2 regions of the Pandoraea norimbergensis genome follow, and region 1 is predicted to be linked to the other one. Evidence: predicted binding sites of a transcription regulator. Region 1 holds the regulator's gene; the other holds the start of a gene.
What was found. Region 1 encodes LexA, which represses DNA repair genes until DNA is damaged. Its sites were predicted from a motif close to ACTGTATNNNNATACAGT; they were not measured.
Positions count from the first base shown of each region.

Region 1 (3,414 bases):
GCGAGCAACTGGCAACCGGTGACTGGCAAGATAGCGACGCCGTGCTGAATGCGGCCCGCAATTTCGCGCGTGAAAGTCTGCCGCCGGCGGGGCTGGCTCAGGGCAAACTCGCCGCGCTGCGCGACGTCATCGATGCGCACTTCGGTCATGCCGACGCCACGGCAATTCTGCATTCGCTGGCGCGTGAAGCGCGTTGCGAATATGCCGGCTGGGCCCAGGAAACCGAGGACCTGTTGCGCAACAAACGCTCGCCGCTGATGGTGTGCGTCACGCTGGAGCAAGTGCGGCGTGCTCGCAAATTGTCACTGGCGGAAGACCTGCGGGAAGAATGGCTGATGATGCGCTGCGTCTTCAATCTGGACGGGCGCACCGGGGCCGAAGGCGTTGAGGGCATTCGCGCCCTCGTGGTCGATAAGGACCACGCACCGCGCTGGCAACACGCCCGCATCGAAGACGTCAAACCGGTAGATGTTGCCCGGTTCTTCGATGGCGAGCGTCGCGGTGCCGATCACCCGCTGGCAACGCTGGGCGAATAAAAGGCGTCGCTTACACCGCCGCCTGACAAAACTGCTCGCCGACAGCTTGATCGAGTTTGCGGCAGATATCGGCGATGCTGCCGACCATCACGATATGCGAGACGTCACGATAGACGCGCACATCGACGCGCCCGTCGTCATGCGCCTCGCGCCGTGTCTGCAATTCACGCACATTGCGCGATGCCTTGACCGCTTGTGCGGCAGGGCAGGCACGGCGTGCCGCCGAGCTGACAACTGAAGCGATAGCGCGGGGCAGGGCGGTAGTGCGGGCACGCGCCGGGACCGTGTAAGAACGTGCGACGGCCGGTGCGGCCGCGAACGGTCCGGACAGGGCCGACAAGCCATACACCGCAGAAAGACGCGCCTGCGCTGAGGCGGTGGCCGAGCGAATGCGCGGTTGACCGAGGGACGTGCGCAGCAAACCAAAGAGTCGAGCCATGATGCGTTTCCTTCTTCCAATAGCGGTTGGAGAGAGGTGTCCTGTCGCATCGCTTCACAAATCGCAGGCGCAGCAGGGCACGGGCGCCGGACCCAGCCCGGCGCAAATCAGCGTTACTTGATCGTCAGGGAATGGCGCGCGATGTGAAGTCGTTGCGCGCCTTTGGCTTGCGCCTAGAGATCGTTATTGCGAATCAGGCCGACCGCGATCCCTTCCAGCGCAAAATCGCCACTGCCTTCGTTGACGTTGATGTTCTCGAAGTCAGGGTTCTCGGCAATCAGCTCCACGCCGCCCTTCACGCGGTGGAAGCGCTTGACCGTGACGTCGTCGCCGATACGCGCCACGACGATTTGTCCTTCGCGTGCATCTGCGGCTTTCTGCACGGCCAGCAGATCGCCGTCGAGAATGCCGGCATCGCGCATCGACATCCCGCGCACTTTCAGCAGGTAATCGGGCTGGCGCGCAAACATGTTCGGATCGCACTGGAAATTGCGTTCGATATGCTCCTGCGCCAGAATCGGGCTGCCTGCGGCCACGCGCCCGACGAGCGGCAGCGACAGTTGCATCAGCCCCATATGCGGCAGCGTGAATTGATGCACGCCGCCCGCCTCATCGAGACGTTTGAGCCGGATGCCGCGCGATTGCCCGGCGGAAAGCTCGATCACACCCTTGCGCGCCAGCGCCCGCAGATGTTCCTCGGCCGCATTGGCCGAAGAGAAGCCCAGTTCGGCGGCAATTTCTGCGCGTGTCGGCGGGAAGCCGGTGCGCTCAATGGCCTGGCGAACCAGTTCGTAGACCTGCTGTTGACGTGCGGTAAGTTTGATCATGGCATCACTGTATGGAAGCACAGGTGGCTGTATTTTTATACAGTGTTTCCAAAAGCGCAAGCGAAAACTTCAAGTACTTCATGAACTTCGCCGTCAAATGACGCGATTTCTGCCGCAAACCGGTGCCCCTCATCCCTCAGCACAAAATCTCTAATCCTTATTCCGGTATAAACAAAAGCCAAAATATTATTTTTAATTATTTAGCCGCCCCCCTAGACTGGCCTCCTACCACACGAAAGCAAAAAAGGAGCGAAAGTCATGAGCATTGCAGCACGGGGTTCGAAAGCTAAGAAACTGGCGACCGCACTGGGCGCTATCGCACTGTCCGTCGGCATGACGGTACAGGCACAAGCGGCAAGCTTTTCGCTGCTCAACGTGTCGTACGACCCGACGCGTGAGCTTTATGCCGATTACAACAAGGCTTTCGAAGCCCATTACAAACAGACCACGGGTGACACGGTCACGCTGAAGGCCTCGCACGGCGGTTCGGGCAAACAAGCCCGTACGGTGCTCGATGGCGCACCGGCCGACGTGGTCACGCTGGGTATTTCTGCCGACATCGACGAGCTGGCGCAAACCGGTCTGGTGAACAAGGACTGGCAGAAACGCCTGCCGGACAACGCCACGCCGTACACGTCGACCATCGTGCTGCTCGTGCGCAAGGGCAACCCCAAGAACATCAAGGACTGGGACGATCTGGCCAAGCCGGGCATCAGCGTCGTGACGCCGAACCCGAAGACGTCGGCCGGCGCCCGCTGGAACTACCTCGCCGCATGGCTGTTCGCGCTCAAGGCACCGGGCGGTAACGAGCAGAAGGCGCAGGACTTCGTCAAGGCGATCTACAAGAACGTGGGCGTGCTCGACTCGGGCGCACGCGGTGCGACGACGACCTTCGTCGAACGCGGCATCGGCGACGTGCTGATCGCCTGGGAAAACGAAGCGCTGTTGTCGGTGAAGGACCTCGGTCCGGACAAGTTCGACATCGTCGTGCCGTCATCGTCGATTCTGACCGAGCCGCCGGTGGCCGTGGTCGACAAGAACGTCGACAAGCATGGCACGCGCAAGGTGGCTGAAGCCTACCTGCAATGGCTGTACTCGCCGCAAGGGCAGGAGATTGCCGCGAAGCACTTCTACCGCCCGCGTTCGCCGGAAATCGCCAAGAAGTACGCGTCGCAGTATCCGAAGTTGAAGCTGTACACGGTGGACGCCGATCTCGGCGGCTGGACCAAGACGCAGGCCAAGCACTTCGCTGACGGCGGCATCTTCGATCAGATCTACACCAAGAAGTAATTCAGAAAAAAAGAACGAAGGGGACCAACGATGAGTACCGCACTGTTTCCAATCTGGCGTAAGCCGAGTGCATTGCCGGGCTTCGGCCTGACGATGGGCTACACCGTGGCGTACCTGAGTCTGGTCGTGCTGGTGCCGTTGCTGATGGTCTTCATCAAGGCAAGCTCGCTCGATTGGGCGAGTTTTGTCACCGCCGTGAGTTCGCCGCGCGTGCTGGCGTCGTATCGCCTCACGTTCGGCATCTCGCTCGCGGCGGCACTCCTGAACGCTGTCTTCGGTTTCATTCTGGCGTGGGTGCTGGTGCGCTACACGTTCCCCGGCA
Region 1 covers NZ_CP013480.3:3,378,081-3,381,494, reverse strand. The annotation lists gene AT302_RS14675 (enoyl-CoA hydratase/isomerase family protein) at 1-536, shown strand, start outside; gene AT302_RS14670 (hypothetical protein) at 547-975, opposite strand; gene lexA (transcriptional repressor LexA) at 1,149-1,802, opposite strand; gene AT302_RS14660 (sulfate ABC transporter substrate-binding protein) at 2,061-3,092, shown strand; gene cysT (sulfate ABC transporter permease subunit CysT) at 3,123-3,414, shown strand, end outside.

Region 2 (3,414 bases), 2.0 Mb from region 1:
GCCATGCCGCCTTTCGGTTCGAGACGCGGCAGATCGACATAAGTGAACGCCACGCGAATGTCGTTGCCGCCGAGGGTTTCGTCGCGAAATTGCACGACGCCCGGCTGCGGGCGGTCGTCTTCATGAGGCAGCGGCAAGTCGGCGGTGCCGGCCACGAGCTCGCCCTTCGCGCCGAGCACCTGAAAGTAGACGCTGTCGGTGGCGTCGGCCCGCAGCAGATCGCGCGCGGGCATGGGCAGCGTCAACGTGACTTGTCCGCGATCGGTATGGACCTGCTGGGCAAGCACGTAAGTGTTGGTTTCGAGGGCGCGATCGAAGGGGCCATTCGCAATCGACTTGGCGACGAGATACGTCACCGCAATACTCATCGGCCAGAGCAGCAGCAACGGCGCGAGCATCCAGTCGAGAATCTCGCCGAAGAGCGAGCGGGGCGGCGGCTCGGCTTCGCGCTCCAGCGGCGCGCCGAATCCGGGACGCGTGAAGGGATCGGCGTAAGGGTCGAACGGGTCGAACGGGTCGAACGGGTCGGTGGCGTCGACTGAGTCGAGCGACGGTTCTTCGATGTCGGGCGGGAAGGCGTCGTCGTGTGCTGAATTTGCTGAACGCGATGGCCGAGAGCGGCCCGCCGTGTTCGCCGTGTTGGCATCGCGATGATGACGAAGACTCAGGCGCATAAAACCTCGGAATTTCTGGCGGGCCTTGCGTCTCTGAAGGCGCTGGTGTCCGGCCGGTGACGCTTGGCGGTCATCAAGCCGGGTTCACTTGATCTGCGGTCGTCGTCCGGGTGGCATCCCGTTGGGTAGATCGCGTCGCACCCCCGCGTCGCACCCTATCACGCCGCATTGGCAGGCGCAGTGGCGGGTTTTTCCAGACAGTAGCCCAGTCCGCGAATCGTCGCAATGCGCACGCCGCTCGGCTCGATCTTCTTGCGCAGCCGGTGCATGTACACCTCGATGGCGTTGTTGCTGACTTCTTCGCCCCAGCCACACAGGTGGTCGACGAGTTGCTCCTTCGAGACGAGCCGGCCCGTGCGCAGCAGCAGCACTTCGAGCAGTTCGAGCTCGCGCGCCGACAGATCCAGCATCTGCTCGTGAATATAGGCAGTGCGCCCGACCTGATCGAAACTGAGCGGGCCGTGCCGGATCACGGTTGAGCCGCCGCCCGCACCGCGTCGCGTGAGCGCTCGCACGCGCGCTTCGAGTTCGGCGAGCGCAAACGGCTTCGCCATATAGTCGTCGGCGCCGAGATCGAGCCCCTTCACGCGCGCATCGACGCTGTCCGACGCGGTCAGAATCAATACCGGCAAATGGGAATTTCGTGCACGCAACCGGCGCAAGACTTCGTGGCCGGGCAGGCGGGGCAAACCAAGATCGAGAATCAGCAGATCGAACGTCTGGGCAGACAGCGCGGAGTCGGCTTCGAGCCCGGTCTTGACGTGATCGACGGCGTAGCCTCCCTGGCGCAGCGAGCGGGTCAGGGCGTCAGCCAGAATGCTGTCATCCTCTGCGATGAGAATTCGCATGGGCGTGATAGGCTTGTTAGGCACCGGAGCCTGACGGCTGCGGCGTGTCTCCTGTGATGTTGCGGCGCGTGGTTCGCGGCTTTTTTTGTCGTTTCGGCGCTTTCGGACAACAGGCACTTGCCAAAAGCACTGTTTTTTTATACAGTGCTGGCATTCACGCCTCACTCGAGCCGTCTCGCTCATCATATCAAAGGACGATTCATGGAAGAAAGCAAGAAAGGGTCTGCCAATCTGTCGGCCGAGAAGGGCAAGGCGCTCGCCGCTGCCCTCGCGCAGATCGAAAAGCAATTCGGCAAGGGCTCGATCATGCGTCTGGGCGACAGCGAGGTCGAAGCTGACATCCAGGTCGTCTCGACCGGCTCGCTGGGTCTGGACATCGCGCTTGGCGTCGGTGGCCTGCCGCGCGGCCGCGTGATCGAAATCTACGGCCCGGAATCGTCGGGCAAGACGACGCTCACGCTGCAAGTCGTAGCGGAAATGCAAAAGATCGGCGGCACCTGCGCGTTCATCGACGCAGAACATGCCCTCGACGTCGGCTACGCCAGCAAGCTGGGCGTCTCGGTCCCGGAACTGCTGATCTCGCAGCCGGACACCGGTGAACAGGCACTGGAAATTGCCGACGCACTGGTGCGTTCGGGCTCGATCGACCTGATCGTGATCGACTCGGTGGCGGCCCTGGTGCCGAAGGCCGAAATCGAAGGCGAAATGGGCGACTCGCTGCCGGGTCTGCAAGCCCGTCTGATGTCGCAGGCGCTGCGCAAGCTCACCGGCACGATCAAGCGGACGAACTGCACGGTCATCTTCATCAACCAGATCCGGATGAAGATCGGCGTGATGTTCGGTAACCCGGAAACGACGACGGGCGGTAACGCGCTGAAGTTCTACGCCTCGGTGCGTCTGGACATCCGCCGTATCGGTTCGATCAAGAAGGGCGACGAAGTCGTCGGTAACGAAACCCGCGTGAAGGTCGTCAAGAACAAGGTCGCGCCGCCGTTCCGCGAAGCCATTTTCGACATCCTGTACGGTCAGGGCATCTCGCGCGAAGGCGAAATCATCGATCTGGGCGTGACCGCGAAGATCGTCGAGAAGTCGGGCGCCTGGTATAGCTACAACGGCGAGAAGATCGGCCAAGGTAAGGACAACGCACGCGAATTCCTGCGTGAGAATCCTGACATCGGCCACGAGATCGAAAACAAGGTGCGTGCATCGCTCGGCGTGACGGCGATCAACGAGACCGGCGAGATCGAAGCAGACGACGAGGTCTGATGACCCCCGAGTCAATACGGCAACGCGACGCTAATACGGTGTCGCGTTGCCGTTTTTGTTTGTAGTTTTGGTTTTGCCGTTCGGGCCGTAGCGCTAGGCTCCGCTTTGATCCCTGCTTTGGTGCTATCCGCGCGCTATCTTCATGATCAATCGACGTCCTCCCCGCAACCCGCAAGATCCACCGCCTCCGCCGGGTGACGACGCGGTGGCGGTCAAGCGCTCGCGAAAACCCGTGCTCAGTCTCAAAGGCCGCGCCATGGGCTATCTATCGCGCCGGGAATACAGCCGTGCGGAATTGCGCCGCAAGTTGATGCCGTACGCCGATGCCGAGGACCCCGAAGCACTGGATCGTCTGCTCGACACCCTTGAAGCCGAACGCTGGTTGTCCAACGAGCGGTTTGCGGAAAGTGTGGTGCACCGCCGGTCGTCCCGGCTCGGTACGTCGCGCATCGTCGGCGAACTCAAACAACATCAGGTTGACCCGGACACCGTCTCCGCGCTCGCCGAGCAATTGCGTGAGACCGAGCTGTCCCGTGCCCGCGCGGTCTGGCAACGGAAGTTCGGCGAAGTTGCCATCACCCCCGAGGCACGCGCCAAGCAGATGCGCTTTCTCGCATCGCGTGGCT
Region 2 covers NZ_CP013480.3:5,373,059-5,376,472, reverse strand. The annotation lists gene AT302_RS23545 (sensor histidine kinase) at 1-674, opposite strand, end outside; gene AT302_RS23540 (response regulator transcription factor) at 833-1,522, opposite strand; gene recA (recombinase RecA) at 1,724-2,788, shown strand; gene recX (recombination regulator RecX) at 3,021-3,414, shown strand, end outside.
Region 2: the regulator LexA is predicted to act here: its motif matches at 1,651-1,668, upstream of recA (recombinase RecA).